Regions from separate parts of the Massilia sp. GCM10023247 genome, predicted to be linked through region 3. Evidence: predicted binding sites of a transcription regulator. Region 3 holds the regulator's gene; each other region holds the start of a gene.
What was found. Region 3 encodes LexA, which represses DNA repair genes until DNA is damaged. Its sites were predicted from a motif close to ACTGTATNNNNATACAGT; they were not measured.
Positions count from the first base shown of each region.

Region 1: a site for LexA is predicted at 5,999-6,016, ahead of recA (recombinase RecA). Genes of this name have one in related genera too.
Region 2: a site for LexA is predicted at 8,256-8,273, ahead of ACFPAH_RS10965 (VRR-NUC domain-containing protein). Genes of this name have one in related genera too.

Region 1 covers NZ_JBHSIB010000022.1:196,551-206,692, forward strand. Annotated here, with positions in the region: gene ACFPAH_RS17670 (flagellar brake protein) at 1-139, shown strand, start outside; gene ACFPAH_RS17675 (pilin) at 159-599, opposite strand; gene sucD (succinate--CoA ligase subunit alpha) at 848-1,729, opposite strand; gene sucC (ADP-forming succinate--CoA ligase subunit beta) at 1,747-2,916, opposite strand; gene ACFPAH_RS17690 (DUF2889 domain-containing protein) at 2,981-3,544, opposite strand; gene ACFPAH_RS17695 (hypothetical protein) at 3,820-4,176, opposite strand; gene recX (recombination regulator RecX) at 4,362-4,820, opposite strand; gene recA (recombinase RecA) at 4,854-5,936, opposite strand; gene ACFPAH_RS17710 (response regulator) at 6,139-6,855, shown strand; gene ACFPAH_RS17715 (sensor histidine kinase) at 6,866-8,389, shown strand; gene ACFPAH_RS17720 (DUF4212 domain-containing protein) at 8,379-8,702, shown strand; gene ACFPAH_RS17725 (sodium:solute symporter family protein) at 8,699-10,142, shown strand, end outside.
Region 2 covers NZ_JBHSIB010000011.1:118,873-129,014, forward strand. Annotated here, with positions in the region: gene ACFPAH_RS10925 (TonB-dependent receptor) at 1-401, shown strand, start outside; gene ACFPAH_RS10930 (hypothetical protein) at 689-853, shown strand; gene ACFPAH_RS10935 (hypothetical protein) at 908-1,084, shown strand; gene ACFPAH_RS10940 (LiaF transmembrane domain-containing protein) at 1,279-1,650, shown strand; gene ACFPAH_RS10945 (LiaI-LiaF-like domain-containing protein) at 1,643-2,431, shown strand; gene ACFPAH_RS10950 (sensor histidine kinase) at 2,431-3,507, shown strand; gene ACFPAH_RS10955 (LytR/AlgR family response regulator transcription factor) at 3,510-4,238, shown strand; gene ACFPAH_RS10960 (ATP-dependent DNA helicase) at 4,332-6,596, opposite strand; gene ACFPAH_RS10965 (VRR-NUC domain-containing protein) at 6,593-8,242, opposite strand; gene ACFPAH_RS10970 (hypothetical protein) at 8,345-9,178, opposite strand; gene ACFPAH_RS10975 (M15 family metallopeptidase) at 9,282-10,118, shown strand.
Region 3 covers NZ_JBHSIB010000007.1:27,937-38,078, forward strand. Annotated here, with positions in the region: gene ACFPAH_RS03860 (DUF47 domain-containing protein) at 1-610, opposite strand, end outside; gene ACFPAH_RS03865 (replicative DNA helicase) at 704-2,089, opposite strand; gene rplI (50S ribosomal protein L9) at 2,230-2,682, opposite strand; gene rpsR (30S ribosomal protein S18) at 2,719-3,009, opposite strand; gene priB (primosomal replication protein N) at 3,051-3,344, opposite strand; gene rpsF (30S ribosomal protein S6) at 3,374-3,769, opposite strand; gene lexA (transcriptional repressor LexA) at 4,001-4,636, shown strand; gene ACFPAH_RS03895 (tetratricopeptide repeat protein) at 4,740-5,528, opposite strand; gene ACFPAH_RS03900 (tetratricopeptide repeat protein) at 5,573-6,376, opposite strand; gene ACFPAH_RS03905 (cystathionine gamma-synthase family protein) at 6,443-7,693, opposite strand; gene purF (amidophosphoribosyltransferase) at 7,726-9,252, opposite strand; gene ACFPAH_RS03915 (CvpA family protein) at 9,330-9,818, opposite strand; gene ACFPAH_RS03920 (SPOR domain-containing protein) at 9,864-10,142, opposite strand, start outside.

The DNA of each region.
Region 1 (10,142 bases), on a different contig from region 3:
CAACGTATCGAAGGCGGCCGACGACTCCGATCTCTTCACCTACGGCATGCAATTCATCGGCCTCGACCCGGTGCACTACACGCTGCTGCAAAACATGACCTACGAGGCGCTGCTGGCGGACCGCCAGAAGATCGTCTGAAACCCCGCTTGCAGCCGCTCTAGGCCTTGCCCTGGCACACGCCTTTGGGGCCGATCACGGTTTGCGGCACCGTGTCGGCCCTGCAGCTCCAGGCGCCGGTCGTCGCGTCGCGCTTCAGGGTGATGGTCTGGTCCTTCACGCTGGCCGGACCGGCGACGATCTTGCAGGCCAGGGAATCGGCGGTGACGCCGAAGCTGCAGTTGGCGGTCGGCTTGTCGGCCGCGGCCAGGCCGACCTCCTCCGGCGCCTTGACTTCCTCGCCATCGTTGATCCGCGTGTTGAACCCTACCTTGCCCGCAGAGACTTCTGCCAGGGCAGCGCCGAACTTCGATTTCGCCATGTACTCCTGGTAAGTCGGGAGCGCAATGGCGGTCAGGATACCGATGATCGCGATGACGACCATCAGTTCGACCAGGGTAAAGCCTGCTTCTGCCTTCGTAACAACCTTCAGCGATTTCATGGATTCTCCATATCAAGGTGTGGAATGGTCGCGCCGTGAGCCGGGCCTCGGTCGCGCGGGCAGAGTATGGATGGGCTGTGGAGCTGTCCTTTGCGCTAGCAGAATCGTGCGCGCGACGCGCTCGCCGCAGGAAAAAGAAAACCCGCCGTAGCGGGTTCGGGCTTGCCGAAGGGACTGGAACAGACGGGCGGAAATAAAAAAAGGGAAGCACGCGGCTTCCCTTTTTCAGACCACCGGAACTGCCGGTATTACAGCATGGCCTTCAGCAGGCGTGCCATTTCCGACGGGTTCTTGGTGGCCTTGATGCCGCACTCTTCCATGATGTCCAGCTTGGCTTGCGCGGTATCGGCGCCGCCCGAGATCAGCGCGCCGGCGTGGCCCATGCGCTTGCCCGGAGGCGCGGTGACACCGGCGATGAAGCCGACGACCGGCTTCTTCATGTTGTCCTTGACCCAATGCGCGGCATTGGCTTCGTCCGGACCGCCGATTTCGCCGATCATGATGACCGCGTCGGTATCAGGATCGTCGTTGAACATCTTCATGATGTCGATGTGCTTCAGGCCGTTGATCGGGTCGCCGCCGATGCCGACTGCAGTCGATTGGCCCAGGCCCAGTGCGGTCAGCTGGCCGACTGCTTCATAGGTCAGGGTGCCCGAGCGCGAGACGACGCCGATGCGGCCCTTCTTGTGGATGTGGCCCGGCATGATGCCGATCTTGATTTCGTCCGGGGTGATCAGGCCTGGGCAGTTCGGGCCCAGCAGCAGGGTCTTCGAGCCGGCTTTGGCCATGCGGTCCTTGAGGGCCATCATGTCACGGACAGGGATGCCTTCGGTGATGCAGATTGCCAGGTCCAGTTCGGCTTCGACGGCTTCCCAGATGGCGGCAGCAGCGCCTGCTGGCGGCACGTAGATGACCGACACGGTCGCGCCGGTCGCCGCTTTCGCTTCGGTGACGTTGGCGTAGATCGGGATGCCTTCGAAATCTTCGCCGGCTTTCTTCGGGTTCACGCCAGCAACGAAGGCAGCCTTGCCGTTCGCGTAGTCGCGGCACATACGGGTATGGAACTGGCCGGTCTTGCCGGTGATACCCTGGGTGATGACTTTTGTATCTTTGTTGATCAGGATCGACATTTGTTTATTCCTTCGAATTAGGCGTTACCAGCTGCAGCGGCGACGACGGCCTTGGCTGCATCTTCCATCGTATCGGCAGCGATGATCGGCAGACCGGAGTCAGCCAGCATCTTCTTGCCCAGGTCTTCGTTGGTGCCCTTCATGCGCACGACCAGCGGCACTTGCAGCGAGACGGCCTTCGATGCGGTGATCACGCCTTCGGCGATGACGTCGCAACGCATGATGCCGCCGAAGATGTTGACCAGGATGGCTTTCAGGCCTGGGTTCTTCAGCATGATCTTGAATGCTTCGGTGACTTTCTCAGCCGTCGCACCGCCGCCCACGTCCAGGAAGTTGGCCGGCTCGCCGCCGAACAGCTTGATGGTGTCCATGGTGGCCATGGCCAGGCCGGCGCCGTTCACCAGGCAGCCGATGTTGCCGTCGAGCGAGATGTAGGCCAGGTCGAACTTCGATGCTTCGACTTCGGCTGGGTCTTCTTCGTCCAGGTCGCGGTAAGCCATGATTTCCGGCTGGCGGAACAGGGCGTTGGCGTCGAAGTTGAACTTGGCGTCGAGGGCGATGACTTTACCGTTGCCGGTCAGGATCAGCGGGTTGATTTCGGCCAGCGAGGCGTCGGTTTCCCAGTAAGCCTGGTACAGGCCTTTCAGGTTCTGGCGGGCTTCGGCCAGCGATTCGGCAGGGATGCCGATCTTGGTCGAGATCTCGTCGGCTTCGGCATCGGTCAGGCCGACGGCCGGGTCGATCGCGATCGAGTGGATTTTTTCCGGGTTGCTGTGCGCGACTTCTTCGATGTCCATGCCGCCTTCCGACGAGGCCATCAGCACGACGCGCTGCGAGACGCGGTCGGTGACCATCGAGACGTACAGTTCCTTCTTGATGTCGGCGCCTTCTTCGATCAGCAGGCGGCGCACTTTCTGGCCTTCAGGGCCGGTCTGGTGCGTGATGAGCTGCATGCCCATGATCTGCTGTGCGTATTCCTTGACCTGCTCGAGCGACTTGGCAACCTTCACGCCGCCGCCCTTGCCGCGGCCGCCAGCATGGATCTGTGCCTTGACTACCCAGACCGGGCCGCCCAGCTCTTCGGCTGCCTTGACAGCCTCGTCGACCGACATGCACGGAATGCCGCGCGGAACCGTCACTCCGTATTTTCGGAGGATTTCTTTGCCCTGATACTCATGGATTTTCATGCTGGCGTCCCTTCTTCTGTTACTGATTTAGTGAGTTAAATTGGAAAAACTTCGACAATCGGTGTCAACCCGTCACGGCCTTGATTACCCAACGCGGGTAATACTTTGCCACTGCGGGGCCGTCGGCGCGCAGCGCGTGGCAGCGGTCGATCTCGTACGGACGCACGGCGTCGCCATCGTTGGCGGCGCTGCGCGTCTCGAATTCGTCATCGGCGAAGGCCTGGATTGCCGCGGTGGGCAAGACCTGCGCCAGTTCAGTCAGGTGGGTGCAGCCGAGCACGCCAGAGAGGCGGTCTTTCAAGTGCAACCGGAAATGTTTGGTCAGCGACAGTCCGACCAGCTTTTGATAGGCCGGGCCGATCGTGTCGCAGTACCCGGGATAGGGCACCGCATCGGACGACGCTTCGGCGTCGACGATCTCGAGCGCGCGGTTGATCGTGATGCGCAGGCTCAGGTCGTGCACGGCGGTGTTGGCGGGGCGCTTGCCGGAGGCGAGGACGATGTCGCGTGCCTTGATGTCGCGAATGCGCGCGTCGAGATCCCACAGGCCATCGTCGCGCGCGTACGCTTCGACCGTGATGGCGCGAGTATGCCGCAAGGAGCGCGGGGCGGGAGAGGACAGGGGCATAAAGCAAACGTGCCGATTCATCGGCAATCAAGGTGGCAGCCAGTGTGCTGATGCACGTTGCCGCGGCTTCCGCGGCAACAACCGCTGATGCGGCGCTACTTAAACCGTGAAAGTTTAGCACAGGCGCAAACCGGTTGCACTGCAACATGATGTTGGGATGGCCATCGCAAGGGCGAGGCAGGAGCAGACGACACGCTCGCGGGGGTTGGAGCAGCGCGGCAAGGGAAGCGTGGTTTGCCGCGCTACAGCAAGCGGTTTGAATCGGCGCGGCCGGTTCAGGCCCCGTCCTCCTTCGAGAAACAGGCCAGGCCCTCGGCATCGAGACAGAGCTCGGCATTACGGCGGAAGGTGGCGGCCCAGACGCCCTGGCCGCTCGCGGGCTCGGTCCCGTGCCAGACGACGCCGTGGAAAGCCAGGCCGGGACCCGCCCCACGCCCCTCTTCCCAGCGCCCGCGGATCTCGTCCGGGTTCCGGTCGGGGCCGTCGATCTGCAGCACATACACGCCGCTGGTACGCACTTGCAGCACCATCGATTTTTCCGGCGTGCTGAGGCGGTAGACGCCGGTCGCATCGGCGGGCTGCCGGGTGCAGGCGGCAAGGGTGAGGAGCAAAACGGCAAGCAGCGTTTTCATAGTGACTTATTAACAACAAAAGCGCCAGCGCGCAGCGCCATCCGGCGTTGAGGAATATGCACAGGCATATCGCCGGATGGCGCTCCGCGCTGGCGCCTGGAAGCTGGACCTGCGGACTTGGCACCTGGCACCTGGATAAGGCTAGCGCTGCGCCGTAAATGAACGGGAGTCTGTAACGAGACGAGTCAATACTCGTCGTCTTCGGGCGCGCCCTTGAGCGCCGCACGCACGGCGCTGCTGGAGAAGCCGCGCGCCATGAGAAAGCGCATCTGCTTGCTGCGTTCGGCCGCATCCTGGGCGACGGTGCCGAACTTGCGCTGCCAGACTTCGACCGCACGGGCGGTCTCGCTCTCGGCCAGGCCGGATTTGAGTTCGGCCAGCGCCTCGCCGCTGACGCCATGGCTTTGCAGCTCGGCCATGACGCGGCTGTTGCCGTAGCGCCCAGCCTTACGATGAATCAGCGATTCGGCGAAGCGTTCCTGCGACAGCCAGTTGTTCTTTTCAAGGAAATCGAGGAGGGCATCGATGTCGTCGCCCTCCTCGGCATGGCGCGCCAGCTTGCGCTTGAGCTCGAGCCGGCTGTGCTCCCTCATCGAGAGGTAGCGCAGGGCCCGGCCCTTCAGGCTCAGAACTGGCTGGCGCATGAGACGACTGCAAGCGCATACGGCACGCCGGCATTACTCCGACACGGCCTTCAGCTTCGGCGCCTTGTCTTCGGCGTCGCCGCCGACCGGCGGTGGCAGCTCGCGCACGCCGAGTGCTGCACGGACCTTGTTCTCGATTTCGCGCGCCAGGGCTGGGCGGTCTTTCAGGAACTGGCGGGCATTGTCCTTGCCCTGGCCGATGCGTTCGCCGTTGTAGCTGTACCAGGAACCGGATTTCTCGACGATCTTGTTGTCGGCGCCCAGATCCAGGATTTCGCCTTCGCGCGAGGTGCCTTCTCCGTACAGGATGTCGAAGTGGGCTTCGCGGAACGGTGGCGCGATCTTGTTCTTGACGACCTTGACCTTCGTTTCGTTACCGATGACCTCGTCGCCCGACTTGATCGAACCGGTACGGCGGATGTCCATGCGCACGGAGGCGTAGAACTTCAGCGCGTTACCGCCGGTGGTGGTTTCCGGGCTGCCGAACATCACGCCGATCTTCATGCGGATCTGGTTGATGAAGATGACCAGCGTGTTGGTGCGGTTGATCGAGGCGGTCAGCTTGCGCAGTGCCTGCGACATCAGTCGCGCTTGCAGGCCAGGCAGCGAATCGCCCATGTCGCCTTCGATCTCGGCGCGCGGGGTGAGTGCCGCCACCGAGTCGATGACCACCAGGTCGACCGAACCCGAACGCACGAGCGCGTCGGTGATTTCGAGTGCCTGCTCGCCGGTGTCCGGCTGCGAGATCAGCAGTTCGTCGAGCTTGATGCCCAGCTTCTGTGCGTAACCCACGTCGAGCGCGTGCTCGGCGTCGATGAAGGCGCAGGTGCCGCCCAGTTTTTGCATCTGGGCGATGGTCTGCAGGGTCAGCGTGGTTTTACCCGACGATTCCGGACCGTAGATTTCCACGATACGGCCGCGCGGCAGGCCGCCGACGCCGAGGGCAATGTCCAGGCCCAGCGAACCGGTCGAGACGGTCTGCACTTCTTCGACCGGCATGTTCGCGTCCATGCGCATGACCGAACCCTTGCCGAACTGCTTTTCGATCTGCGCGAGGGCCGCCGCGAGCGCTTTGCCTTTTTCGGAGGCGTTTACTGCAACTTTTTTGTCGTCCATAATTTTCTCTCAGTCTTGGAGGTACCTAGGTAGTGGCACCCTCACGCATTTCAATAGGTAGTACTGTATAAAAATCCAGTGGTTTTTGCAAGCGGTATCTGGACGAATTCTTCACCGGATGTTGTGGAAGGCTCGCATTGTTGCGCTAAATCAAACACAATAGGTGCGGCCAAGCGGTCTAATCGAAAAACAGGGTGATCTTATGCGAATTTTGCTTGCGGAAGATGATAGCGTACTCGCCGATGGACTGACGCGTTCCTTGCGCCAGTCCGGTTATGCGATCGACTGCGTGCGCAACGGCCAGGAGGCCGACACCGCCCTCTCGACCCAGGAGTTCGACCTGCTGATCCTCGACCTCGGCTTGCCGAGGCTGTCGGGGCTGGAAGTGCTGCGCCGCCTGCGCGCCCGCTCTTCCCTGCTGCCGGTGCTGATCCTCACCGCGGCCGACTCGGTCGAGCAGCGCGTCGAAGGGCTCGACCTCGGCGCCGACGACTACATGGCCAAGCCGTTTGCCCTGTCCGAACTGGAGGCGCGGGTGCGCGCCCTGACCCGGCGCGGCGCCGGCGGCGGCCCGACCGTGGTGCGCCACGGCCCGCTGGCCTACGACCAGGTCGGGCGCAGCGCCTACATCGACGACCAGATGCTCGATTTGTCGGCGCGCGAACTGGGCCTGCTCGAAATCCTGCTGGCGCGCACCGGGCGCCTGGTCTCGAAGGAGCAGCTGGTCGACCACCTGTGCGAATGGGGCGAGGAAGTCTCGAACAACGCCATCGAGGTCTACGTGCACCGCCTGCGCAAGAAGATCGAGGTGGGCGGGGTGCGCATCGCCACCGTGCGCGGGCTTGGTTATTGCCTGGAAAAATATTCGGATCTGCGTGCCGGCGGCGGCGCCGCCGGGCAGGCACTCGACGCGAAGTGAACCGGGGCACGTGAACAAGCGCGAACGCAGCCTGCGGCCGGTCGATGCGGGCGTGCCCGAGCCTTTGTACGTCCCGCCCAATCCCGAGCCGGAAGAAAACATCCAGCATTCGCTGTTCGGCGAGATCCTCGACTGGATGCTGGCCCCGCTGCTGCTCTTGTGGCCGATGAGCATCGCGATCACCTACCTGGTCGCGAAATCGATCGCCAACCAGCCCTTCGATCACGCGCTCGAGAACCGGGTCACGGTGCTGGCCCAGCAGGTGCGGGTGGAACAAGGCGCGATCGATACCCGCCTGCCCGCCAGCGCGCGCGACATCCTGCGCGCCGACGATGTCGACAGCGTGTATTTCCAGGTGCTCGATGCCGACGGCCGCCACGTGGACGGCGACCGCGAGCTGCCGCGCCCGCGCGCGGACGAGGCCGAGATGGACGGCGCCGTGCACTTTCGCAATGCGGCGCTGCAGGGCCGCCCGCTGCGCGTGGCCTACCTCTACGTCAACCTCGATCCGCTGGCGGCGCCGGGCACGGTCCAGCGCAAGGCCCTGGTCCAGGTGGCCGAGACGCTCGACAAGCGCGCCCTGCTCGCCAACGAGATCATCAAGGGCGTGATCCTGCCGCAGTTCATCATCCTGCCGATCATCCTGGCCCTGGTCTGGTTCGCCCTGTCGCGCGGCCTGTCGCCGCTGGCGGAGCTGCAGGAACGCATCCGCGCGCGCCCCTCCGACGACCTGTCGCCGATCGATTCGCGCCAGGTGCCGGAAGAAATCTCGCCGCTGGTCGGCTCGCTCAACGACATGCTCGGGCGCCTGGCCCAGACCATCGAGATGCAGAAGCGCTTCATCGCCGATGCCGCGCACCAGATGAAGACGCCACTGGCCGGCATGCGCATGCAGTCGGAACTGGCGCTGCGCCAGGTCAATCCGGACGAGATCCACCGCTCGCTGGAACAACTGGCGAAAAGCTCGGAGTCGGCCACCCGCCTCGTCAACCAGCTGCTGGCCCTGGCCCGTGCGGAAAACCAGCCGCACGCGGGGCTCGCTTTCGAAGAGGTCGAGCTCGGCACGCTGGCGCGCGCCACGGTGCAGGACTGGGTACAGGCCTCGTTCGCCCACGGTATCGACCTCGGCTACGAAGCGCATGACGAACCGGTCGTCATCGCCGGCAACACGCTGATGCTGCGCGAACTGCTGTCGAACCTGATCGACAATGCGCTGCGCTATACGCCCGCCGGCGGCAGCGTCACGGTGCGCGTGCGGCGCGACGGCGAGCATGCCCTGCTCGAAGTCGAAGACACCGGTCCCGGGATTGCGCCGCACGAGCGCGTCCACGTGTTCGAACGCTTCTACCGCATCCTCGGCTCGAACACGACCGGCAGCGGCCTGGGGCTGGCGATCGTGCGCGAGATCGCCGGGCAGCACGGGGCCGAGATCGACATCTTCAACAACCCGCGCAGCATTCTCCCCAAATACCCGGGCAGCCTGTTCCGCCTGACCTTCCCTCCACCCGTCACCACGCCACCCGATGCCGCCTGAATCCCCGCCGCCCGCCACCGACCCGCAACACCAGCAGCGCCTGCGCGCGGCGCGCGCCCGCCACTGGCGCCGCACGCGCCGCCTCACCGCCCTGCTGCTGGCGTGCTGGCTGGCCACCGCGTTCGTCACCGTGTACTTCGCGCGCGAACTGGCCCGCATCACCGTGTTCGGCTGGCCGCTGTCGTTCTACATGGCGGCCCAGGGCGCGGCGCTGGTCTTCCTGGCCATCATCGGCGCCTATGCATGGCGCATGCGCAGCTACGACCGCGCGTACCAGCAGGCCCTCGCCGCCCCGGCCGGGGACGGCGCGTGAGCAGCAACGCCCGCTACTTCCGCCGCCTGTCCGGTTATTACGCCTGGTTCTGCGTCTGCTTCGCCGGCTTCCTGCTGACCCTGACGGTGCTGGAAAACGAAGGCATGCCGCGGCTGTGGATCGGCCACCTGTTCATGTTCGCCACGATTGCGCTGTACGCCACCATCGGCGTGGTGAGCCGCACCTCGAACGTGACCGAATACTATGTGGCCGGACGCCGCGTGCCGTCCATGTTCAACGGCATGGCCACGGCCGCCGACTGGATCTCGGCGGCCAGCTTCATCAGCCTGGCCGGCGGCCTGTACGTGTATGGCTTCGATGCCCTGGCCTACATCATGGGCTGGACTGGCGGCTACTGCCTGGTTGCACTCCTGATTGCCCCCTACCTGCGCAAGTTCGCCCAGTACACGATCCCCGACTACCTGGCGGTGCGCTACGGCGGCGGCAGCGGCGGGCGCGGCGGCCCGGTGCGCCTGCTGGCGATGGGCGCGACCATCGTGGTCTCCTTCGTGTACGTGGTCGCGCAGATCTATGCGGTGGGCCTGATCGCGTCGCGCTTCACCGGCGTCGACTTTTCGGTCGGCATCTTCCTCGGGCTGGCGAGTATTCTTGTGTGCTCGTTCCTGGGCGGCATGCGCGGCATTACCTGGACCCAGGTGGCGCAGTACATCATCATCCTGGTCGCCTTCCTGATCCCGACGATGTGGCTGTCGGTCAAGCACGCCGACAATCCGGTGCCCCAGGTGGCCTACGGTTCGGTGCTGCCGAAGCTGGCCCAGCGCGAAGCGCAACTGGTGCGCGACCCGCGCGAGCAGGAAGTGCGCGCCAGCTTCCAGCGCGAGGCCGACGAGGTCGGCGCGCGCCTGGCGGGCCTGCCCGCTTCCTGGGAGAGCGGCCGGCGCGCCGCCCAGCTGCGCCTCGATACGGCGCGCCTGCGCAACGTCTCGCTGGCCGACGTGCGCAGCGCCGAGCGGGCGCTGGCGGCTTATCCGAAATCGCCGGAAGACGCCGAAGTGCTCTGGCGCGACCAGCGCCGGCGGCTGCTGGCACGGGCCCAGCCGCCCGAGCCGCATGCCACGCCCTTCCCCGGCGCCACCGAAGCCGAGTCCGATGCGCGCCGCAATAATTTCCTCGCGCTCGTGTTCTGCCTGATGTTCGGCACCGCCGCCCTGCCCCACATCCTGATGCGCGCCTACACCACGCCCTCGGTGAGCGACACCCGGGTCTCGGTGTTCTGGACGCTGTTCTTCATCCTGCTGATCTACCTGAGCATCCCGGCGCTGGCGGTGCTGGCCAAGTACGACATCTATACGAGCCTGGTCGGCAGCGATTTCCGTTCGCTGCCGACCTGGATCTCGTACTGGGCCAACGTCGACAAGGTCAATCCCTTGATCCAGGTGGTCGACATCAACGGCGACGGCCTGGTGCAGCTGGCGGAAA
Region 2 (10,142 bases), on a different contig from region 3:
CCAAGACCAAGGTCGACGACGGCCGTCCGATGGTGGGCGCTTCCGAGTGGGCCGGCAACCTCGGTGTCTACTTCGAGAACGACAAGCTGTCGGCACGCCTAGTGTCGAACTACCGTGGCGAGTACGTGAACTCGACGACCGCACCGTCGCCGACCGCAAACAGCCAGGGCATGTCCGTGATCAACGGTGTTGCGATGCCGACCGCGCCGACCATGGCCGCTCCGGTGACGACGCTGGCCTTCAACGCTAGCTACAACATCACGCCGAACATGATCCTGAGCTTCGACGCGACCAACCTGACCAACGTCAAGCGCGCTTACTATCGCTACAGCGAAGAAGAGCAGCAGAAGCTGGACGTCAGCGGCCGCCAGTTCTACCTGAACCTGAAGTACAAGTTCTGATAGGCTGCAAGGCATGATGAAAAGGGGAGCTTCGGCTCCCCTTTTTTATTCCTGTATGACCAGTCCTACAATGCGGCGGCAGCTCATCCGCGTGCAAGTGTGCGTCACCTAACGGTACGGTTCGCGTGCCTTCGTTATGATGAAGCCGTGTGAGTGAGGCGCCAGCGAATTCGTTCTGCAGGCCGGCCAAATATCTCAACAGGTTAGCCGGTCGCCTCGAGGATCGGCACCACATTCCCGGCCGTCGCCACCGGCGGCGGCCTACACGATCCGGAAGCGGAGGCCCGATGTCTGCCACGACCAAGAATCCCCCGAAGCACCTGGTTCGCGAATACCTCGCGCGCCGGTCGCGCGATCCGAAGCCGCCGCCGACGCCCGAGGAAATCCGCCGCCAGCTTGGCTGGGGGATGCTGATGCCGGCGGAACTCAAAGTCGCCAGCGAGCGTTCCTAGGGTACTGTTCCCAGCCCGCGGTCCGGACCACCCGTTTCAACAGAGGAGAAGCACATGACCAAGCGTATCGGTAACAAACATGAAGCCCAGCATCGCGGCAAGGACGAACGTCTCGAGATCCGCCGCGCCAACATCGCACGCGAAGCGGTCAAGCAGGCTGCGGCGCGCGCCAAGTACCGCAACCAGGTCAAGAACCAGCCGCCGATGAGCCTGTCCGCAGCGGCCGCCTGATCTTCCCCCGGCATCCAGAAAAGCCCGCCTCCGATGAGGCGGGCTTTTTTTTTCCCAACGCCATTGACCCGCCGCCAGCGCCGTCCACCGAATCCTCCGTCATTCACCGCCCGCATCCCGCCGTTGGCCGAAAGCCGCTTTTCATGGCGCGCGCACCGGGCTATCGTATTCACATCACAACACGGAGGGCGCAAATGAGTACCGAAAGCAGTTACGCAGCGCGCAAGCAGATCATGTGGGGACTGGTCTTGATGGCCGTCGGCCTCGCCTTCCTGCTCGACCGCATGGACCTCGTCGACGTGCGCAGCCTGTGGCATTATTGGCCGCTGCTCATCGTCGCGGCCGGTATCAACCAGACCATCGGCTACCCGAGCGCGAAGGAATTTTCCACTGGGCTGTGGACCGTCTTTATAGGCCTGTGGCTGTTCGCGGTGTTCGAAGGCTTCCTGGGCCTGACCTTCCGCAACAGCTGGCCCTTGTTCCTGCTGATGGCAGGGCTGCAGATGATCATCGCTCCCGCGGTCAAGCGCCGCTTTCCGCCATCGAAGGAGAACGACCATGCATAAGGACAGTATCGACGAGGGCCGCGAGGCGCGCCGCGCCGTGCGCCAGGCCAGGCGCGAGGCGCGCCGCTCAGACCGCGTCGTCACCAGCCAGGTGCTGATGGGCGTGCTGGTGATCGCCATCGGCCTGCTGTTCCTGCTCGATAACCTCGACATCATCGAGGTCCGCCAGGCGCTCGCTTTCTGGCCGCTGGTCTTCATCTTTGCCGGCGTCGCCAAGCTGCTCGATACCAATTCGCCGAACGGTTACCTGGTCGGCCTGGCGGGCATCGGCATCGGCACCGCGATGATCCTGAACCGCCTCGGCATCATCGATTTTTCGTGGCGCGCGTTCTGGCCGCTGGTACTGATCGCGGTCGGCGCGATGGTGGTGTACCGCGCCATGACCGGTTCGCCGGCGGCGCGGGCCGGCATCGCCGTCGTCGACGACAAGGACCGGATGACCGGGGCCGACGACACGGCGACGGTGGACGTGACCGCCATCCTCGGGGGCTTCGAGCGGCGCGTGCACAGCCAGGATTTCCGCGGCGGCGAGGTGACGGCGGTAATGGGGGGCTGCACCCTCGACATGCGCGGCGCCTCGATCCGCGGCGAAGCCGTCATCAACGTGTTCGCCTTCTGGGGCGGCGTGACGATCAAGTGTCCGCCGGATTGGACCATCATCCTGCAGGGCACGCCGATCATGGGCGGTTTCGAGGAAAAGACCGTCAGCCCGCCGGACTCCAGCAAGCGCCTGGTGATCCGGGGCTACGCGATCATGGGCGGCGTGGAGGTACGTAACTGATGTACGGCGCGCCCGGCACCCGGCGCAGCACGGTCCTGTACCTGGCGGCCTGGCTGCTGCTGGGCAGCCTGCTGGCCGGCCTGATGAATGCCGCGGCCGACGCTCCCTGGAGCGCCAGCCTGCTGTTCGCCGTGCCGCTTACGCTCCTGTACGGCTGCGCGAGCGGCTTTTCCGCGTATTACCTTTGCCGCGCCTATCCGCTGGCAAGCAAACCCTTGCCGGCGGTGCTGGGCGTGTTCGCCTGTACCGCGGTGTGCGCCGGCGCGCTGTGGACGGCGGCCGGCAACGGCTGGGGCGAGCTGCTGGGAGGGACCGTCGCCGGCATGCCGGGCATGACGCGGCCTTTCGCGGCCCTGATGTTCGGCCTCGGCGTCATCCTGTACGGGCTGACGGCGGTGGCGCACTACCTGGCGCTGGAATTCGAACGGGCGCGCTTGTTCGAGCGGCGCGAGCTGGAGATGAAGCTGGCCGCGCAGGACGCCGAGCTGCGCATGCTGCGCACCCAGATCGATCCCCACTTCCTGTTTAACAGCCTCAATTCGATCAGCGCACTGACCTCGATCGATCCGGCCGGCGCGCGCGCCATGACCCTGCAGTTGTCGGATTTCTTCCGGCGCAGCCTCGGCATGGACGCCCAGCGCAAGGTGCCGCTGGCCGAGGAACTGGCCCTGGTGCGCGCCTTCCTCGCCATCGAAGGGGTGCGCTTCGGCGCGCGCTTGCGCTTCGAAGAAGAAGTGGCGCGTGACGCCGGCGCCTGCCTGCTGCCGCCGATGCTGCTGCAGCCGCTGGTCGAGAACGCGGTCAAGCACGGCATCGGCAACCGGATCGAGGGCGGCAGCTTGCGCATCGTCGCCGGGCGCGACGGCAGGCTGCTGCGTATCCGGGTCGAGAACGATGCCGACGAGGAGGGCGCCGCGGGCTTGGCGCCGGGCTGCGGGATCGGCCTGGCGAACGTGCGCCAGCGCCTGGCGGCGACCTATGCGCACGAGGCCAGCGTGTTCTGGACCCACGCCGGCGCCAGCTTCCGGGTGGAGCTGGCGCTGCCCGTCGAAACCGAACCCGTGATGGAGACCTGACGATGCGTGTCATCCTCGTCGACGACGAATTCCTGGCGCGCGCGCTGCTGCGCGAATACCTGCTTGCCCATCCCGGCATCGAGATCGTCGCCGAATGCGCGAACGGCTTCGAGGCCGTCAAGGCGATCGGCGAGCTGGAGCCGGACCTGGTCTTCCTCGACATCCAGATGCCGAAGCTGGACGGCTTCGAGGTGGTGGAACTGGCCGGAACGCGCACGCATTACGTGTTCGTCACGGCCTACGACCAGTACGCGCTCAAGGCCTTCGAGGTGCGCGCGCTCGACTACCTACTGAAACCCTTCAGCCGCGAGCGGCTGGCCCAGGCGCTGGCGAACGTGGCGGCGCGCGCCGCCCCGGCCCAGGCGGTGCAGGAGGTGGCCCGGAGCGCGGCGCGCCGCCACGGACCCCTCGAACGCATCCTGGTGCGCGATGGCGCGCGCGTGCATGTGGTGCCGAGCGCCAGCATCGACTGGATCGAAGCCCAGGACGATTACGTGCAGATCAGCGCCGGGGGGCGCACCCACCTGAAGAACGGGCGCATGGCCGAACTCGAGGAAGGGCTCGACCCGGCAGCCTTCCTGCGCGTGCACCGCTCGTATATCGTCAACGTGGGTGCGATCGAGCGTATCGAAGCGCCGACCAGGGACAGCTGGTGCGCGGTGCTGAAGGATGGCAAGCGGGTTCCCGTGAGCCGCAGCGGTTACGCCAAACTGAAGGATGCGATGCGCTGAGCGCGCGAGACGGCACGGCGGCCTTGCCCTGGTGGAGTCGGGACTGCACCCTACAATACTGTCGTCGACGATGCGCCTTGCCCTGGGCCTTTGTCAGGCGCTCAGGACATCGACCTCCCACCAGCCCGGCAGCAATGCCCGCACCGCCGGTTCGTCGAAGCGGTCGTCGATCAGGTAGACCACGCCCTGGTCCTGCTCGGTGCGGATCACGCGGCCGGCGGCCTGCACCACTTTCTGCATCCCCGGGTACAGGTAGGTGTAGTCGTAGCCCGCGCCGAACATCGCCTGCATGCGCGCGCGCAGCGCTTCGTTGACGGGGTTCAGTTGCGGCAGGCCGAGCGTGGCGACGAAGGCGCCGACCAGGCGCGCGCCGGGCAGGTCGACGCCCTCGCCGAAGGCGCCGCCCAGCACCGCGAAGCCGATGCCGCGTCCGTCGGGCTGGAAGCGATCGAGGAAGGCGGCGCGTTCATGTTCGCTCATGCGCCGCTCCTGGCGCCAGGTCGGCACCTCGGGGTGGCGTTCGGCGAACAGCGTGGCGACCTGCTCGAGATAATCGAAGCTGCTGAAGAAGGCGAGGTAGTTGCCGGGCGCCTGGGCGTACTGGGCGGCCATCAGGCGCACGATCGGGCCGAGCGAGGCGGCGCGCTGGGCATAGCGGGTCGAGATGTCGCGCGCAACGTGCACGGCCAGCTGGCCGCTGGTAAAGGGCGACTCGACGTCGATCCAGCCGGTGTCCTCGGGCAGGCCGAGCAGGTCGGCGAAATAATGCCAGGGGCTGAGCGTCGCCGAAAACAGCGTCGTCGAGTGCGCCGCCTTGAAGCGCGGCGTCAGGAAGGGCGCCGGCACCACGTTGCGGATCGAGAGCGTGGTGTCCTTGCCGCTGCGGGTGAGGTCGCACAGCGAATGCTCGCCGAAGGATTCGGCCAGTCGCGTCAATTGCAGGGCGTCGAAATAAAAGCGCTGCAGGTCGGGGTCGAGCGGCCCCGCTTGCTCGGCGAGGAGATCGTTGATGGCGCTGGTGGCATTGGTCAAGGCATTGAGCAGCTTCTCGGGCGGCTCGGGCAGCAGCTGGTAGGGCGCGGGCGCCGCCGCATCGACCTCGCCCCAGCAGCGGGCCAGCCTGGAGAGGGTTTTTTTCACGCCCTCCGGCGCCGCGGCGCGCGCCATGCGCAGGGCGGCCCGGTCCAGTTGCGCCGAATACATCGAGCGGGCGCGGGCCACCATGTTGTGCGCCTCGTCGACCAGCACGCTGGCGCGCCAGCCGTTGGCCTGGGCCAGCGCGTACAGCATTGCGCCGCCGTCGAAATAATAGTTGTAGTCGCCGACCACGACATCGGTCCAGCGCGCCATTTCGCTGCCCAGGTAATAGGGGCAGACCTCGTGTGCCAGGCCGACTTCGCGCAGCGCCGCGCGGTCGAGCAGCGGCAGCCGGGCCGCTGCTTCACGGGCGGCCGGCAGGCGGTCGTAGAAGCCCCTGGCCAGCGGGCAGGACTCGCCGTGGCAGGCCTTGTCGGGGTGTTCGCAGGCCTTGTCGCGCGCCGCCAGTTCGAGCACGCGCAGCGGCAGGCCCGGCGCCGCCGCCCGGATCGCCTCGGCCGCGTCCAGGGCCAGCTGGCGCCCCGGGGTCTTCGCGGCGAGGAAGAACACCTTGTCGATGCGCTGGGCGGGCGCCGCCTTCAGCACGGGAAACAGGCTGCCGACGGTCTTGCCGATGCCGGTCGGCGCCTGCGCCAGCAGGCAGCGCCCCGCGGCGTTGGCCTTGAAGACTGTTTCGGCGAGCTGGCGCTGGCCGGGGCGAAAGGCGGCATGCGGGAAGCGCAGGGCGGTCAAGGCCGCATCGCGCGCCTCGCGGTGGCGCAGTTCGGCCTCGGCCCAGGCCGTGAAGCGCCGGCACTGCTCCTCGAAGATGGCGCGCAGGTCGGCGGCGCTGCGGGTCTCGCGCAAGTGGGTCTCCTGCCCGCTGCCGATCTCGTAATACACGAGGGCCAGGTTGACTTCGCCCAGCCCGAGCTGGGCGCATAGCAGGTGACCGTAGACGCGCAGCTGCGCCCAGTGCAGGTGGCGGTGGTTGTCGGGCATCGAGGACAGCTGGCCGCGGTAGGTCTTGATTTCCTCGAGCAGCTTATGCGCCGGGTCGTAGCCGTCGGCGCGGCCGCGCACGTGCAGCGGGCCGTAGTCGCCCGACAGCGAGACCTCGGCCTGGTAGCCGGCTTGACCGCTGTCCTTGCGCCTGGCCTGCACCACGGCGTGGCCGGCGATGCCTTCCTGGGCGGTCGGGGAGGGCGTGAAGCGCAGGTCGAGGTCGCCCTCTTTGGCGGTGAATTCGCACAGGGCGCGCACCGCGACAACATAGCTCAAGGCGCCGCTTCCCATTCGAGGTAACACACCGATACCGGCATGTCGTGCTGCGCGCAGTACTCGATCCAGCGCAGCTGGTTGTCCTGCAGGCGGTCACCCGGGCCCTTCACCTCGATCATGTGGTAGCGGCGCTCGGCCGGCCAGAACTGGATCAGGTCGGGAAAGCCGGTGCGATTGGCCTTGAGGTCGGCCAGGATGCGCTCGCACCAGCGCTTCAGGTGCGCGGCCGGAATGCAGTCGAGGGCGAGTTCGAGCAGGCCGCGATCGAGGTATTCCCAGGCGACGAAGGGCGCCGAGATGCCGGCCTTTTCCTCGAAGTGGGCGAGGATGGTCGCGCGGTAGCGGCCGTCGTCGAGCTGGGCCAGGCAGTCGTCGAATTCACGGGCGCGGCGGCGCTGGAAGTCGGGACTGTAGAGGTCTGCGGGCGCGCGGTGGAAAGGGTGGAAAAAGGCGCCCGGAATGGCGGCGAAGATGGCGCGCCAGCACAGCAGGCCGAACAGGGCGTTGGCCAGCGTGTTCTCGACATAGAAGACCGGCGCCTCCTCGCAGGCAAGGTGCGCGCGCACGGCGCCCTCGACCCAGGGATCGGGGCCCGGATGCGGCAGCGATACGCCGAACTGGGCAATGGCAGCGATGCTCCCTTTCACCGTTTTCGGATGGCCGAGCTTGCGCGCCAGGCGCGGCCCGATGCGCGCCAGGTGCTGGCGCTCGGCGTCGCTCTCCGGCGCGCGCTGTGCCGCTTCCAGCAGCCGCCAGGCGTCGAGGTAGCGCTCGGCCTTCTCCAGGACCCGGATCGCGCGCCCGCGGGCGCCCGGGAAGCGGCAGCGCGCATACACCTCGTGGGCGCGGGTCCAGTCCTTCTGCTTCTCGAAATGCTGGCCGACCTGGAACAGGAATTTCTCGCGCCGGCTCTCGAGCCAGTCGTTATCGAAAGCCTGGGCAGGCAGGTCCTCGAGCACGTCCTCGGCCGGCTCGCCCCCCGCGGCGAAGCGCTCGCGGCAGGCATGCAGGGCGAGGTAATGGTCGATGTCGGCGCGCTGGCGGAAACCGCGCGAGGCCTGCGAGAACTCCACCTGTTCGTAGCGGAACAGGCCGAGGTCGGCCAGCACGAACTCGGTCCAGTCCTGGTGCAGGTTGCCGAAGAAGATCAGGCGCAGGCGGTCGCACAGGGGTTTGACCAGGATGCGCAGGGCGAGGTCGCCGCCATCGCGGTACCAGGCGGAGAAGGCGCGGCTGTCGCCGAAACCGGCGCGCAGCGCTTCCAGTTGCTCGGCCTTGCGTGCACCTTTTTGGTGCAGACTTGCGCCGAAGGCGCCGGCGATTTCCGGCTTGGCCAACAGGTCGAACAGTTCGTCGAGGGAGATGACGGGATCGAGCTCGATCCAGCCGCTGGGCAGCAAGGCGTGCGCCGCCGCGACCGGGCAGCCGATTTCGGCGTAGTTGAGTTTGCTGGCGCGGAAGAGGTCGCCCTTGCGCATGACCATGCGCACGAACAAGGCGCGCGCCGGCTGCGGCAGCGCGGGAAACGCTTCGATGAAGTGCCGTTCCTCGTCGGTCAGCAGGTCGTGGTAGCGCTGTCCGATCCAGTCCAGGACGCCCTGGAAGTTATCCAGGTAATAAAACTCGTTTTCCAGAACCCTGTTCATCTCGTGACGCGCTACTGTGCTTATGTACAGTATAGCGCGGCACGGCGATGAAGTCCCAGCGGTTTCAGCGCCCAGGCTGCGTCGCCGTGGTTTTTTGCCACATCAACGTTGCGCCGGCTTCGACGGGCAAGCCGCACCCTTGCAGGCTTCCACGGCCTCGCGTGCGCCGCGGTGGCGTTCCGACTGCGAGATGATGGCGGAAATCAGGGCCACGTCGCTGTCGACCTGGGGCGCGGCGCCGGCAGGCTTGCCCTGGCGGCTTGGCTCGGCAGCGGTTTTGGTGCTGCCGCGCGCCGGCACGGGTTTGACGGCGCGGGCGCCGGCACGCTGGGTTTTCTCCACCTTCTCCGCCTTCTGCACCTTCTCCGCCTTTTGCACCTTTTGCACCTTTTGCACCTTCTGCACCTTCTCCGGCTTTTTTTCGCTGCCGGCGCGGCTGTTGATCTGGGCGACGCGCGGCTTGGCGGGGATGGCGCCCGGGCTGTCCCTGGGCGCGCGGGCAGCGGGTTTTGCAGCTGGTTTTGCAGCGGGGAGGGCAGGGGCCGCCTCCTGGCGCGGCAGCATCACCAGCGGCGGTACCGTGCCGGCAGTGCGCGGCGCCGGCGGCGATTCGTCGACGATCACGGCGGCCCGCGGCAGTTCGCCCGCCGGCACCCGCAGCATCGTCGCGGGCGGCTGGAGCGGGATGCCGCCGCCCGCCGGTACCGGCGGCACGGCGGCGACCGTCGCCTGGTACTCGGCCTGCAGTTGCGCAGCGCTCTTGTGGTTGTCGTAGGCCAGCCATGCCACGCCGCCGGCCAGGATGCCGGCAAAGGCTGCCGCCGCGCCGTACCAGGCCACGCGCAGGCCGGAGATCCGGCCGCCGGTGCGGCGGGCGGAATCACGCTCGAGCATGGCGAGGATGTTGTCTTCGCCCACAGCGCGGCGCGACGACATCAGGTTTGGTCTTGTCGAGCCTGCTTGATTTTCGTCTGTAGGGCGCACGGCATACCTCCTAAGATAAACGTTTCTTTCGATTAGAAACAATCTGGGAAAAGCCATGCTGATCTTTGTCGCACTTCTGTATTTTTGCGTCGCTTGCAGCCTGATCTGGCTGGTTTGTTTCCCGACTGGACGTGCCCGCATCAACGGTCTGGTCCTGGGCCTGCGCAGCCGGGTCCAGGGGCTGGTACTGCGGCGCCGGGCGCCGGGCCAGCCGTGGCAGCCGCGGCGTAACCTGTCGCGCGTCGGCGGCGCGCTGCGCAAGGCCGTGCGCCGCCACTGGATCGTGCTGGCCATCGGCGTGCCCGTGGTCGCCATTCCCTCCCTGCTCGCGCTGGTGATGCGTACCCCCGACATGCTGCCTGGCTACGAACCCAGCGAGGCCCTGCCGGACGCCCAGATCGCGGCGCTGCTGCGCGGCGAGCAGCTGGTGCCGCCGAGCGATCCGCCGCCGCTTGCCTTTACCACCGAGGAGGTGGTGCAGGTGCGGCCGATGCTGGTCCATGCCAGCCGCAACTGGGGCCTGATGCATCCCGAGTTCAGCCAGCGACTGCTGCTCGCGTTCAAGATCATGAAGGAAAAGCACGGCTATGACATGGCGCTGCTCGAGGGTTACCGCAGTCCCGCTCGCCAGGACCTGCTGGCACAGATGGGCGGCGCCGTGACCAATGCGCGCGCCTTCCAGAGCTGGCACCAGTACGGCCTGGCCGCCGACTGCGCCTTCTGGCGCGACGGCAAGCTCGTGATCTCGGAAAAAGATCCCTGGGCGATGCGCGGCTACCGCCTGTACGGCGAAGTGACCGAGCAGCTGGGCCTGACCTGGGGCGGGCGCTGGAAAATGATGGACCTCGGGCACACCGAACTACGTCTGCGCGGGGTGATGCGCCAGCCATAGCGGCGGGTGGGAGCTTGACGGCTG
Region 3 (10,142 bases):
TGATGCCTTCGATGATGTTGGCCACGTCTTCGCAGCGGTCGGTGACGGTCTCGAGGATCTCGTAGATCGCCTTCATCTTGATCAGGTTGCGCACGTCCGGCTCATCGCGGAACAGTTTGCTCATGGCGGCGCGCATCACGTGGTCGGCGTCCGACTCGAGGCGGTCGATCTCTTCGCAGATGGCGACGATCTTCTGGGCGTTGCCCATGTCGTGCAGCAGGCCGACGGCGGCCTGGACGCGCTCGCAGCAGGCCAGGCACAGCTCGGCCAGGCGCTTCGCTTCCGGGGTGACGGCGTGCAGGTCGTACAGGGAGATGGTCTGGGCCGCGTCTTCCATCATGTCGAGGATGTCATCCATGCGCGTGATGAGCTTGTGGATGTCGTCGCGGTCGATCGGGGTGATGAAGGTCTTGTGGAGCATTTCGACACAAGCGTAGGTAACCTTGTCCGCCTGCTTCTCGATGGTCTCCACGGCATGCGTGCGGGTTTCGAGGTCGTCGAAGTTGGTCATCAGGCCGACCATCTCCTGCGCGCCCTTCACGCACAGCGCAGCGTGCTGGTTAAACAGGTCAAAAAACTTGCCCTCGGTGGGCATCAGGCGTCCAAACATTAAAGGTTCTCCGTTGTAAAACTCTTGGAATGCAAAGGTGCCCTGCAGGTCCGGCTCGCCGTGCGTGCCGGACCCCAGTTGCACAATATCGGCTTAGTCGCCCTGGTAGACGGCGAGGTTACCGCTGTAGTTGCCAAACTTGGTGTACTGGCCGATCCAGGTCAGGCGGATCGCGCCGATCGGACCATTACGTTGCTTGCCGATGATGATTTCGGCGGTACCTTTATCGGGCGAGTCGGGGTTGTAGACCTCGTCGCGATACAGGAAGATGATCACGTCCGCATCCTGCTCGATTGCGCCCGATTCGCGCAGGTCGGACATGACGGGACGCTTGTTCGGGCGTTGTTCCAGCGAGCGGTTCAGCTGCGACAGCGCGATCACCGGGCAATGCAATTCCTTTGCAAGGCCTTTCAGCGAACGCGAGATCTCGGAGATCTCGGCGGCGCGGTTGTCGCCCGGCTGGCTACCCTGCATCAGCTGCAGGTAGTCGACGATGATAAGGCCGAGCTTGCCACATTGGCGGGCCAGGCGGCGCGCGCGTGCGCGCATCTCGATCGGGTTCAGTGCCGGCGTCTCGTCGATATAGAGCTGGGCGTCGTTCATCTTCTGGATGGCGTGCGTCAGGCGCGGCCAGTCCTCGTCGTTCAGGCGGCCGGTACGCAGGCGGTGCTGGTCGAGCTGGCCGACCGAGCCGAGCATACGCATGGCCAGCTGGGCGCCGCCCATCTCCATCGAGAACACGGCCACCGGCAGGCCCGCTTCGATCGCGACGTTCTCGCCGATGTTGACCGAGAACGCGGTCTTGCCCATCGACGGACGGCCGGCGACGATCACCAGGTCGCCCGGCTGCAGGCCGGAGGTCATGCGGTCGAGGTCGATGAAACCGGTCGGCACGCCCGTGATTTCGCCCTGGTTCTCGCGCGAGTACAGCTCGTCGATGCGCTCGACCACCTGGGTGAGCAGCGGCTGGATCGGATTCCAGCCCTGGGCGCCACGCGCGCCGGACTCGGCAATCGCGAAGATCTTGGATTCGGCCTCGTCCAGCATCTGCTTGACTTCCTTGCCCTGCGGATTGAACGCGTTGCCCGAGATCTCGTCGGCAACGGTAATCAGCTTGCGCAGGATGCCGCGGTCGCGCACGATTTCGGCGTAGCGGCGGATGTTGGCGGCGGACGGCGTGTTCTGCGCCATCGCGTTCAGGTACTGGAGCCCGCCCACGTCCTCGGCCTTGCCGAGGGACACCATGGCTTCGTAGACGGTGATCACGTCGGCCGGCTTGCCGCTGTTAATCAGGCGCACCATCTGTTCGAAGATGATGCGGTGGTCGTAGCGGTAGAAATCGTCCGCGTGCATGAAGTCGGCAATACGGTCCCACGCCGCATTGTCGCGCAGGAGGCCGCCGATGACGGACTGCTCTGCTTCGATGGAATGCGGGGGAATGCGCAGCGATTCGATTTGCGGATCTGCGGGGTTATTCATGGCGGGCATTATAACCTTTCCGCTCACGCGGCTGAAATAATTGGGGAGTTTCTGCCAATAAAAAAAGCCGGGCGAACCCGGCTTTTTCGTTTAAACAACAGCTCTTGACGAGCGTGTTTTTGTGCGTACTAAGTTGCTTATCAAGCAGCTTCGCCAACGACGGCGATGGTGATTTCAGCCACGACGTCGGTGTGCAGAGCGACAGCGACTGGATGCTCGCCGGTGGTCTTCAGCGGGCCGGTCGGCAGGCGAACTTGCGCCTTTTCGACTGCGAAACCTTGCTTGGTCAGGGCTTCGGCGATGTCGAAGTTGGTGACCGAACCGAACAGGCGACCGTCAACGCCGGCCTTCTGGGCGATGGTGATGGTCATGCCGCCCAGCTTGTCGCCTTGGGCTTGCGAAGCGGCCAGCTTTTCGGCGGCTGCCTTTTCCAGCTCGGCGCGCTTGACTTCGAACTCGGCCACAGCGGCCTGGGTGGCGCGGCGGGCCATCTTTTGCGGGATCAGGAAGTTACGTGCGTAACCGTCCTTGACCTTGACCACGTCGCCCAGGTTGCCGACGTTAACAACTTTTTCCAAAAGGATAACTTGCATATTTTTCTCCAGAAAATTCGGACTGTACGGCGCTGATTAGGCGTTGTGCAGGTCGGTGTACGGCAGCAGCGCGAGGTAGCGTGCGCGCTTGATCGCGGTGTCGACCTGGCGCTGGTAGTGCGCCTTGGTACCGGTCAGGCGTGCCGGCATGATCTTGCCGTTTTCCTGGACGAAGTCCTTCAGGGTGTCGACGTCTTTGTAGTCAACCTGTTCCACGTTTGCAGCGGTGAAGCGGCAGAACTTCTTGCGCTTGAACAGCGGGTTCTGCTGTTTGCGCTTCAGTTTTTCTTTGGCTTTGTTTTTGTCGAACTTTTTACCGAATGCCATTTGAGGCTCCTGTATCTAAAAGGTGGGCCGCTAACTCTTCTTTAAGCGGCGGCACTGAAATCAATGATGTGAAACACCAGGGCTTTGCTGTTGCGGTTCTTCCTGGCCAAGAATCCCGTGAACTGGTGCGCCGCGCCGAGTTCGGCACTGGCGAAGCGGCCCGAAATTTCTCCCGCGGCGAACGCGGCAATTTCGAACTCGACCAGTCTCGCTATTCCTGCCTCGACCTGCTGCGAACTGTGCAGCAAGATTGCCGAGACGACCGGCACGCCGGCGGGGGTGTAGCGCAGTACGTCGCGTTCAGCAATCGTTGCGACGACTTGTAACTGGTTCACTTCCTGTTCACGATTCCTGGCAGAAGAATTTAGGCAGCAGCTGGGGCCGGGGCTGCAGCAGCAGCCGGGGCTTCTGCGCGGTGGCTCTTGGCTGCGTCTTCACGCTGGACCGACTTCATCATTGGCGACGGAGCGGTTTCAGCCTTCTTCATCTTCACGGTCAGGTGACGCAGCACGGCATCATTGAACTTGAATGCGGTTTCCAGCTCGACCAGGGTCTCGTTGTCGCACTCGATGTTCATGCAGATGTAGTGTGCCTTCGGCAGCTTCTGGATCTGGTAAGCCATCTGGCGACGGCCCCAGTCTTCCACGCGATGGATGTTACCGCCGCGCGCGGTGACGCTGGCCTTGTAACGCTCGATCATCGCCGGGACTTGCTCGCTTTGGTCCGGGTGGACGATAAAAACGATTTCATAATGACGCATGCAACACTCCTTAAGGACGTTTAAACAAATGCCCACCTCGGCGTCAAGACGAGTGTGGGAAGGGAAAGCCGGCAATTATAACGTGATCCGACCGCCAGCACAATCGCCTAGGGGCGTCGCCCCGCCGCCACAGCTTCCCGCAGGGAAATCGTACAATTTCGGCGATTTCCCTTGCTTTTGCCGAAATACTGTACAAAAATACAGTCTGAATCATTAACCCGTGGCAGATCCATGCTCAAGCTCACTGCAAGGCAACAACAGATCCTTGACCTGATCAAGGAAGCGATCGACAACACCGGCTTCCCGCCCACGCGCGCCGAGATCGCCAAGGAATTGGGCTTCAAGTCGGCCAATGCCGCCGAGGAACACCTGCAGGCGCTGGCCCGCAAAGGCGCCATCGAAATCGTCTCCGGCACCTCGCGCGGCATCCGCCTGATCGGCGCTTCGCTGCCGGCACCGGTGCCGCACGTGCCCGCGGCCCTGCTGATGTCGCTGCCCCTGGTCGGCCGGGTCGCTGCCGGTTCGCCGATCCTGGCCCAGGAACATGTCGAAGCGACCTACAACGTCGATCCGGCCATGTTCGGCGCCCGCCCCGACTTCCTGCTGAAGGTGCGCGGCTGGTCGATGCGCGACGCCGGCATCATGGACGGCGACTTCCTCGCCGTGAAGAAGATCGACAGCGCCAAGAACGGCCAGATCGTCGTCGCCCGCATTGGCGAAGACGTCACCGTCAAGCGCTATCGCAAGACCGGCGAACTGATCGAACTGCTGCCGGAAAATCCGGACTTCAAGGTCATTCGCGTGGAACCGGGCGACGAGTTCGCGCTCGAGGGCCTGGCGGTCGGATTGATGCGCAGCTGGCACTAAGCTGGCACTAAGCTGGCACTGCGCCGGCATGACGCTGGCTTGGACCGGCAAGGACAAAGGCGGCGTTCGCGGGCGTTTTGCCAGCTCGGCCGCGTGGCCTGCGTTACCTCCCCACCGGCGCGTAATTATTCTTGCGCGCCTCGATGTCTCTCGCCCTCTCCTGCGATGGCTTGACGCCGACGATGGCGTTATGCTCGGCGACATATGCTTCGGTCGCACTACGCCACGCAGCGACGTCGGCCAGCACCAGTTTTGAAGTGACACGCGCTTCTTCCGACAGGTTCTCGCCGATGACCGCGAGCCGCTTGTTGGCACGCTCTGTTTCGGCGGCGTTCAGCAGCTTGACGATATCGGCCGGGATCCGCTGCACCAAGGGCATGGACGCGTTCAGGTTGGTCACATAGCCGTTGTAACATGCCTGCCAGGTTGCGATACTGGCCGATACGCGCTCGATGTCGACGGTTTGTTTCGACATCGCGGGAATGCGCGGGGCCGGGCAGTTGAATTGCCCCTCCTTCAAGTCCTCCCCCTCGTAACCCTCGACCCAGTGGGCGATGTCCGCCTGACGGGCCTTGCGCTGCCCCATGATATCGAGCGATGCACTCGCGACCGCATTGCCCTTCGCTGCCGCCTTGCGGAACCAGGCCTCGGCCTTGGCCTCGTCGACCGCTCCTGCCTCACCATACCAATACATCTGGCCCAGGCGCTGCTGCGCCTCGACATTGCCCGCGTTGGCAAGCTTCGTATAGGCCTGTAGCGCTTCAGGATAGGATTTCTTCGCAAACAACGCGTTCGCGTCGAGCAAAGGATCGGCGTAAGCCGCGGAACAGAACAGCAGGCTGGTTGCGAAGAGGAGGCGCTTCATGGAGGTCGAGGTGAGGGAAAGGAACATGGTACCGCGAATGCTCCCTCCACCTCAACTTTCCTGTCTTCGATTTAGCGTCCGGTTGCCGGCGGCGGGCTCACCGGTTGCGGAGTCATCGACGGATACTTGGTCTGGCGTTCGATTTCGTTTTCCTGCATGCGCCGCGTCCGCATGTCATATTCCTGCCTGCGCGCCGTGTTCTCTGCAAGGACCACACGTTCCGTCTCACTGTGCCAGCGCCCGTGCTGGGCCGTGATCTGCTGCGCCTCCTGCTCGGCCTGTGCAATCGTCTTTCCGTAGACGCCAGTCAGGTGGGCGACCGCCTGCTCGGCTTCGCGCGGGGTCAGCAGTTTGGCGACATCGGCCGGGATGCGCTTACCCGGCGGCATGGCGTCGTTGATGTTGGCGACAAAACCGTTATAGCATTGCTGCCACGCCAGATACGCGTCCGAGGTTTTCTTGATCTCCTGGTTCGTCTTCGACATGGCCGGGATCTGGGGCGCTGTGCAATTGAAACGGCCCGCCGTCAGGTCGTCGCCCTTGTAACCGCTCGTCCAGTAGGCGATGTCGGCGGCGCGCACTTCGCGCTGCTTGAGAATCGCGAGCGACTCGACGGCGCCGCCATGCCCGCGGGCCGCCGCCTTCTGCATCCAGGCCGTGGCCGACTTCATGTCTACGGCAGTACCGTCACCGTACCAGTACATCTCGCCCAGCCGGAACTGCGCTTCTACATTGCCTGCTTGGGCAAGTTTGGCATAGAGCGGGAGTGCCTTGTCGTAAGCTTTTGCTGCGAGGAATTTATCAGCATCCTCCAAGTCACCTGCCACTGCCAGTCCGGATAAACCAAAAACCATCGCGCAAAGCAGCCGTTTCATATTTCCTCCGTATTGAAGTGCTAACAATACTAGACTAGGAGGTTATGCTTGGCAACAGATTATTGGTTACCCGAATTGGGTGGAGAGCGCCCTGGCGAAGTCTTCCAGCAAATCGTCCGTGTCTTCGATACCGACCGATACCCGGATCAGCGACTCGGCGATGCCCATGCTGGCACGGCGCTCGGCCCCCATCTCGAAGAAGATCGTGTGCGCGACCGGGATGACCAGGGTGCGGGTATCGCCCAGGTTGCTGGCCGGGATGGCGAGCTTGAGGCGGTTCAGGTAATCGAAGCAGTCGATCCCGTCTTTCAGTTCGAAGCTCAGGAGCGAACCGCCGGCGCGGAACAGTTCCGACACGATGCCGTGCTGCGGGTGCGATGCCAGCCCGGGATAGTGGACGGCGGCGACCCGCTCATCAAGCTCGAGCATCTGCGCCAGCGCCAGCGCAGTGGCGCAGGTGCGCTCCATGCGCAGGGCCAGCGTTTCCGCGCCCACCGCAATGTGGTGCGCCGCTTCCGGGCCGAGGGCGGCGCCGAAGTCGCGCAGCGCTTTCGCGCGCAGTTGCGCCATGCCCTGGGCTTGGGCCGGCTGCTTGCGGAAGTTGGCGGCGATGTTCGGATAGGCGCTCCAGTCGAACAGCCCGGTATCGGTCAGGGCGCCGCCCAGCGCGATGCCGTGCCCGCCGATCGATTTGGTCAGCGAATTGACCACCAGGCCGGCGCCGACCGCCTTCGGGCGGAACAGGTACGGGGTCGTCATCGTGTTGTCGACCACGTACAGGATGCCGCGTTCGCGGCACAGCGCGCCGATGCGGGCCAGGTCCGCCACTTGCGTGCGCGGATTGGCGACGGTCTCGACGAACACCAGGCGGGTCTCCGGACGCAAGGCCGCTTCCACGTTCGCGACGTCGGTGGCGTCGACGAAATCGACGCCGACACCCTGCCCGGCGACCGTCTGCCACAGGCTGTTGGTATTGCCGAACAGGAAGCTCGAGGAGACCATATGGTCGCCCGCGCGCAGCAGCGCCTGGAACAGCGCGCCGATGGCCGCCATGCCGGTGCCGAAGCACAGGCTGGCAACGCCGTCTTCCATCTTCGTGATCTTGTCTTCCAGCGCCGCCACGGTCGGATTGCCCTGGCGGCCATAGCGGAAGCCCGGTTCCTTACCCTGGAACACGGAGGCGAGCTGGCGCGCGTCGCCGTAGCCAAAGGCGACCGAGGTGTGGATCGGCTTGTGCAGCGAGCCCTGCTCGATCGCCTTGCGGCGGTCGTTGTGCAGGATCGTCGTGGTAAAGCCGTACTGCTTCTGTTCGCTCATGATGCCGTCCAGAAAAATGGTACTCGAAAATGTTACTCGGCCGCGACCGGAGGATTCAGGTTCAGCTGGGTACGCACGGCGTCTTCCGCCGGCGCCGGCTTGCCGCCGTTATGGCGCGCCGTTTCCAGGTTGTCGAGGTAGGCAGGCGTCACGTCGCCCGTCACGTACACGCCGTCGAAGCACGAGGCCTCGAAATTGGTCAGCGCCGGGTTGACGTCCGAGATCGAGCGCTTGAGCGCCTCGATGTCCTGGTAGACCAGGCGGTCGGCCGTGATCTCGGCGCACACTTCCTCGACCGTGCGGCCGTACGCGATCAGCTCGTCGCGGGTCGGCATGTCGATGCCGTACACGTTCGGGAACAGCACCGGCGGCGCGGCCGAAGCAAAGAACACTTTGCGGGCGCCCGCTTCGCGCGCCATCTGGACGATTTCGCGGCTGGTGGTGCCGCGCACGATCGAGTCGTCGACCAGCAGCACGTTCTTGCCCTTGAACTCGGAACCGATCGCGTTGAGCTTCTGGCGCACCGACTTCTTGCGCATGCCCTGCCCCGGCATGATGAAGGTGCGGCCGATGTAGCGGTTCTTGATGAAGCCTTCGCGGTACTCGACGCCGAGTTTCAGGGCCAGCTGGATCGCGGCCGGGCGCGAGGAATCGGGAATCGGCATGACCACGTCGATGTCCTCGACCGGGATCTCCTTGCGGATCTTGTCGGCCAGGTATTCGCCCATTTTGAGGCGCGTGGCGTACACGGAGGCGCCGTCGATCACGGAATCCGGGCGCGCCAGGTAGACATACTCGAAGGCGCAGGGGTTGAGCGTCGGATTCTCGGCGCACTGGCGCTCGTGGATCCGGCCATCCTCGCCGATGAACACGGCTTCGCCCGGCGCGATGTCGCGCACGAAGCGGAAACCGATGCCCTCGAGCGCCACCGATTCGCTGGCGACCATGTATTCGACGCCGTTCTCGCCTTCGTTCATGCCCAGGCACAGCGGACGGATGCCGTAGGGGTCGCGGAAGGCGAGCATGCCGTGGCCGGCGATCTGCGCGACCACGGCGTAGGCGCCGCGCACGCGGCGGTGCACGACACCGACCGCCTTGAAGACAGCCTCGGCGTCGAGCGAGTAGCCGTTCGCCGCTTCCTGGATTTCGTGCGCGAGCACGTTGAGCAGCACTTCCGAATCGGAATTGGTATTGATGTGGCGGCGGTCGTTACGGAACAGCGCCTCCTTCAATTCCGCCTGGTTGGTCAGGTTACCGTTGTGGGCCAGGGTGATGCCGAACGGCGCGTTGACATAGAACGGCTGGGCCTCTTCCTCGCTCGACGAGCCGGCGGTCGGGTAGCGGCAGTGGCCAATGCCGGTATTGCCCTGGAGCGAACGCATGTTGCGAGTGCGGAACACGTCGCGCACGAGGCCGTTGGCCTTGTACATGGAAAACATGCTGCTGTGATTGGTTGCAATCCCCGCCGCGTCCTGGCCGCGGTGCTGCAACAGCAGCAATGCGTCATACAACAGCTGGTTGACGGGAGTTTGCGAGACGACGCCGACGATGCCACACATGGTGCGCTCCTAAGAACAGAATGCCGTTACAAAACGTAGAAACCGAGACTTCAAAACCGAATGTCAAAACAAGAACGTCAAAACTTTACATGCTGGGCGAAGGCCACAGGAAGGAAGGGTTTGACGGTGCGCGCTCCGGCCTCGGCCAGCGGGGACAGCAGCGCGTCTTTCCAGAATGCTTGTTGGGGAATAGCGGTCATGGAACACAATATGACGGCAGCAAGGACGATCACAATCCCGCGCGCCAGGCCGAACAGGCCGCCCAGGCCGCGGTCCGCCAGCGACAGGCCGGACGCCTCGATGAGTGCGCCGAGCGCCAGCGAGAGCAGGCCCATCAGGATACGCACGCCGAGGAACAAGGCGATGAACGCGACGATCAGCCGTACCGTTTCGCCGGGAATCATGTCCGGCAACAACACCGCCAGGCGCGCGCCGTAGGCATTGGCGACGACGAAGGCCACGATCCAGCCCAGCAGCGACAGGATTTCCTTGACCAGGCCACGCAGGGTGCTGATCACGACCGACGATACCAGCACGAACAATACCAGATAATCGAAAATCGTCATGGTGCCCCAACCGCGTGCCTCAACCGCGCACCTCGACCGCGAGCATCATACCGGCACCAGGAAACCGCCGATGCCCAGCCCGCCGAGCTTGGCGCGCATCTTCTCGGCTTCCTCGCGGCTGCCGAAGGGGCCCACCTGCACCTTGATCAAGGCGCCGGACTTGCGCGTGGTCGAGCTCACGCCCGCTCCGCGCAGGCGCGCCTGCAGCTCCGCGACCTTTTCCTCGGTCGCCAGCGCGGCCACCTGCACCACATAGCGCTGGGCGGCTTCCGGTTTCTTCTCGGCCGCTTCGGCCTTCTCGGCCGGCTTGGCGGCGCTCTTGCC